DNA from 2 places in the Paenibacillus sp. Marseille-Q7038 genome. Region 1 is predicted to be linked to the other one. Evidence: riboswitches for the same ligand, from Rfam matches in the RefSeq annotation. Region 1 holds a riboswitch; the other holds the start of a gene.
What was found. Region 1 has a riboswitch for cobalamin ahead of ACWPWY_RS01235 (ABC transporter substrate-binding protein). Riboswitches for the same ligand answer to the same signal wherever they lie in the genome.

Region 1 (2,459 bases):
CTTGCGGGACTACGTGCTTCTTTGGGGCAAATTCCATTTGACCAAATCTACGTAAGTGATCTTATCCGCTGCGTAGAGACACTGCACATTCTTGTCCCGGAACGGGTTCATACCGCCGTGCTGGACGCAAGGCTCCGGGAGTATCATTTTGGAGCATACGAAGGACAGACGTATGAAATGCTGCAACATGATCCGCTCTATCGTCAGTGGATTGATCGTCCTAACCTTGTGAGACCGCCGGGAGCAGAGTCGTTTCCCCATTTTTCCGAAAGAATTGTCGCGTTTGCGGAACAGCGGATCAGACCTTATTTAGGTAAGACCAAGAGGAGTAATCAACAGGATATAGTCGATAATGAGAAAGAAGTACCTAAGATCCTTGTGGTAACTCATGGCGGCGTTATCAGGCAATGGGCTGCCAAATGGCTTGCAGAAGCCGAATTTAATACTTTTATGCCTCGTCCGGGGGAATGTCTTGTGCTTCGGTTTACTTTGTCAGGCGGAGCACTTTCGGCACAAAAAATAGATTTTTGAATCAATTCCATAACTCATTAAAACGATGTCTTTTGGAACATAAAGGGAATGTTTGGTTGTCGAAAATTCCTCTATCCCCTATAATGGCAAAAGATGTGAAGACCTGATACGAATTGAACTTGAACATCTGAGTACATAAAGACGTCATGTGAATCCATATGAAAAGTCTATAATACCGAGCAAGGTCCAAAAGAATAGATGCTTTCTATTCTTTCGGTTAAAAGGGAAGCTGGTGCAAATCCAGGACGGTCCCGCCACTGTATACCAGGGGCAGCTGCAAAAAATCCACTGTTTTCGTCCATAACGAAGATGGGAAGGGAGCAAGCTGTTATTTTAAACTTGGATAGTCAGGAGACCTGCCTTGCCCTTGGTAAACGTGTAATCCTTCGAGGAAAGGATACGTTTTGCATATTTTTTGTGCCTTTCTAGTTAGAGGCAGCAGCTGCGAGACGTAACCTTGTTCTTATGATAGGAGCAGGGTTTTTTGGTGTTCATACCTGATAGGATCGCTTGGCTTCACGAGTAAAGAGAGGGAGAGAACAATGAAAAAAATGAATGGACGTTTTTTATCAATCTTAATGTCACTTATGCTCGCCATTATGCTGGCAGCGTGTGGTAACGAGACTGGAACAGAAGGACAAGGTACAGGTCAGACAACGGAGCAAGGTACCGCAGCAACAGACAATCAAGATGAGACAAGTCTTGAGACGGTATATCCTCTGACACTCACGGATGCAACGGGAGAGTCGTTCACATTTGAAAAAGCACCTGAAAAAATCGTATCCGTATCTCCAGCAGAGACAGAATCGCTTTATGCGATCGGACTGGACGAGCAAATTGTTGGGGTATCCGACTATGACGATTATCCAGAGCAAGTAAAGGACAAACCGAAGATGGGCAGCCTGTATACACCTAATGCAGAAGCAATCATCGAGGCTGAGCCGGATATTGTCTTCACAGGTATTTCGATGGATGAGGCAGCAGTGCAGAAACTGCGCGATTTAGGAATCGTTATTTTCAAAACAGATCCAAAAACAATTGAAGATGTAATGAAAAATATTGAAGTGTACGGACAAATTACAAATCATCAAGAACAAGCGCAAGAAGTTATTGCGAAGATGAAAGCAGATGTGAAAGAAGTACAAGACAAAGTAGCATCCCTTTCTGATGATCAGAAAAAACAAGTGTATGTAGAATTTTCTCCAGGCTGGACCGTAGGTAAAGGTGAATTTATGGATGAAGTCATTACCCTTGCAGGCGGAGTGAATGTAGGTGGAGATGCAGAAGGTTGGTATGAAATCAGTGAGGAAAACATCATTGCTGCGAACCCAGATGTCATTCTCTATGCAAGCGATGTGGTAGACAATGACAAAACACTCGACCAGATCATTAAAGCTCGTGATGGTTGGAATGAGATTACTGCAATCAAGAATGAGCAAGTGATCTCGATTAATGCCAATCTGCTTAGCCGCCCAGGTCCGCGTGTAACGGAAGGACTTAAAGAAGTAGCGAAAGCGATCTATCCGGATCTGTTCCAATGAAAAAGAAACTAGCAGGATATGGATTGATCGGAATCATCCTGCTTGTACTGACCCTGCTGTTATGTCTTGCGATCGGGTCAGTACATCTCCCGATTCATCATATCGCAGGGATTCTTATGAATCATATTCCGGGGATGGATGGGTTCATTGAACCCGTATGGAATATATCGTCTGAACAGATCATCATGAAGGTGCGTTTACCGCGTGTACTGCTCGGTATCCTGGTTGGTGCAGCGCTAGCCATTGCTGGCGCAGGATTTCAGGGTGTACTTCGTAACCCGCTGGCAGATCCTTATACGCTTGGTGTATCGGCCGGTGCTTCTGTCGGAGCAGCGGTGATGATCTATTTTGGTTTGCAATATGCTTGGCTAGGAGAATGGATGCTGC
Region 2 (2,459 bases), 140 kb from region 1:
CGTACCGTTACTGCGGAATACGGATGTTTTCAGTTCAGTGAGTGCCTTGCGGTTCTCAGCCAAAGCTTCTTGAATGACATTCTCATCTTCTGCCGCCCATTTCACCAACAGCTGAATTTCATCCAATTTCTCTTCTGCAAAAGCTAACGAATTACGCAGAACAGGTAGCAGTGCATCCTCTTTTGCAAGAGATACCGGTGTATGAAGCAAACTGCTGGATGGTTGAATGATCAATCGATCTGGGGATACGATCTTACCGAGCTCTTTTATCACCTGAATGCGCTCCGTCAGATCACTTCTCCATATATTCCGACCATCGATCAGACCTGCAGCGAGAACTTTGCTCTCCGGGAATCCAAGCTCACGAATATGTACAAGATTCGCTTCGCCACCGTGAACAAGATCTAGACCAATACCTTGAACAGGCAGACTCACAACTTTCTCATAATCTCCAACTGCTTCGAAATACGTCTGCAAAATGATCTTAAGCTGAGGTGCTACCTTATTCAGTTCTTCATAAATACGCTCAATCTGTTTCCAATCTTCTGCTGGAATATCGGTAACAAGGCTAGGCTCATCGATTTGTACCCATTCTACTCCCGCCTGCTGTAGTTCGGAAAGCACTTCACAATACAGTGGAAGGAAACGTTCTACAAGGGAAGGAAGTTCATCGTTTGCATACCCTTTTGATAATTTAAGAAAAGTATAAAGTCCTAGAAGAACTGGTTTTCCTTCAATGCCAAGTTCCTGTTTTGCTTCCAAATAAGCGGCAAGTGGACGATTCACCGTTAGTGACGGATTCGCATCAGCGAGTTCAGGAACGATGTAGTGATAATTGGTATTAAACCATTTTGTCATTTCGGATGCGGCTGCCTGATCGTTACCGCGAGCCATTGCGTAATAAGTATCCAAAGATACCTCTCCACCTTCGTACCCATAACGCTTCGGAACAATGCCAAACATTGTACTTGTATCAAGGACATGATCATAAAGTGAGAAATCGCCTACTGGAATAAGATCGATTCCTTTCTCTTGTTGCAGTCGCAAATGGCCAAGGCGAATTCCTTTTAATTCTGCAAGAAAATCAGATTCACTTACTTTCCCTGCCCAAAAAGATTCTAGTGCTTTCTTCCATTCACGATTGGCACCAATTCTCGGATACCCTAGATTACTACTGATCCATTGACTCATTTCCTTACCTCCGTATAGGTATAATATGAATAACTTGTTTCATCTTCGGTTGGGTTACGAATGGCAAAAAGGGACGTCTTCACCTAGAGAACTCTTCCGTCTTTATTTACGAAATGCAGAACTCGGATGTCTACATTTGTAACGTAAAAACGTTGCTGTTTCCTTACTTACCTAGGGTAAAGACGCCCCTTGTTCTTGATCAGACAGGTAGCCATCTTAACACCTTCCTATCTCCCGTAGGTACAGCAGTGTTGTCAAAACAGGCAGGTCTCCTGGCTCCAGAGGAAGATACGTAAGCTATGCGCCTTCCCAGTTCATCTCATGAACCAGTGGCATAGTGCAAGCTACATCTCTGTTACAGTGGCGGGACCGCGCCGGTATCTCACCGGTCTTCCCTATTAAGTACGGCTACATATAGCACCGTACACCTGTTTCCACGATATTTAGTTCATTCCTCAATTTTTCATAAATGGAGGTTGTATCCAATATACACCAAGTATATCTCTATGAATAGTGTTTTTTAATATTATTTAATCCAGGTCATAGATTGAGCCGACTTTTAGACCATATAATTCATTGTATATTTTCTCAGCGAAGGCATCCGTCATCCCCGCGATATAGTCTATAATCATGTGTTCCCAGGTCCATATTGGATTCGGACGAGCCTGGTCTTTCTCATACCTTTGCAGCCAGTCCGATGGAATGATCGATTTTGAAGTAGAAGGATCGTTAAATGCATACCATAAGCGCCGGAGAATCCATTCACTTCTTTTTTGCAGACGCTGAACTCTAAGATCTTTGATCATCGTTACCCAAGCAAAACTTTTCAGCACACTCACCGTACGGAGCATATCAAGATCCTCTTTTCCTTCCTTAACGAAGGTCACTTTTTTCCAGTCTCCGGTATCAATAATCCCCAAGGAACTAACAAATAAGCTCACCCAATATGCTTTTACTTCCCGGCGGGTACGAGAAAAATCATGGTCACAGCCAGGTATCTTTTCTTCCCAAATTCGCAGGAAACTACTCAGTACCTCTTCTACCTTTGGTTCAATGGCTTCTTTCGTCCACCCCAACCAGAATGCATCATCGAGCGTCATGATCTTATCAACAATAAGCCGTTTAATGTGCGGGTCATGCAAAAAATGTTCATGAACTTCGATTTTCCCTGCCTTAATTCCATCTTCTAGATCATGAGCAGAGTAAGCAATATCATCACAGAGGTCCATAAGCTGGGCTTCTAGTGTTTTTTGTCCTTTCGGAATTTT

Region 2: another riboswitch for cobalamin. It lies ahead of metE (5-methyltetrahydropteroyltriglutamate--homocysteine S-methyltransferase); the one in region 1 lies ahead of ACWPWY_RS01235 (ABC transporter substrate-binding protein).

Annotation. Positions count from the first base shown of each region.
Region 1 covers NZ_CBCOOM010000001.1:249,879-252,337, forward strand. The annotation lists gene ACWPWY_RS01230 (histidine phosphatase family protein) at 1-531, shown strand, start outside; cobalamin riboswitch at 699-909, shown strand; gene ACWPWY_RS01235 (ABC transporter substrate-binding protein) at 1,074-2,072, shown strand; gene ACWPWY_RS01240 (FecCD family ABC transporter permease) at 2,069-2,459, shown strand, end outside.
Region 2 covers NZ_CBCOOM010000001.1:107,225-109,683, reverse strand. The annotation lists gene metE (5-methyltetrahydropteroyltriglutamate--homocysteine S-methyltransferase) at 1-1,191, opposite strand, end outside; cobalamin riboswitch at 1,437-1,638, opposite strand; gene ACWPWY_RS00545 (deoxyguanosinetriphosphate triphosphohydrolase family protein) at 1,722-2,459, opposite strand, start outside.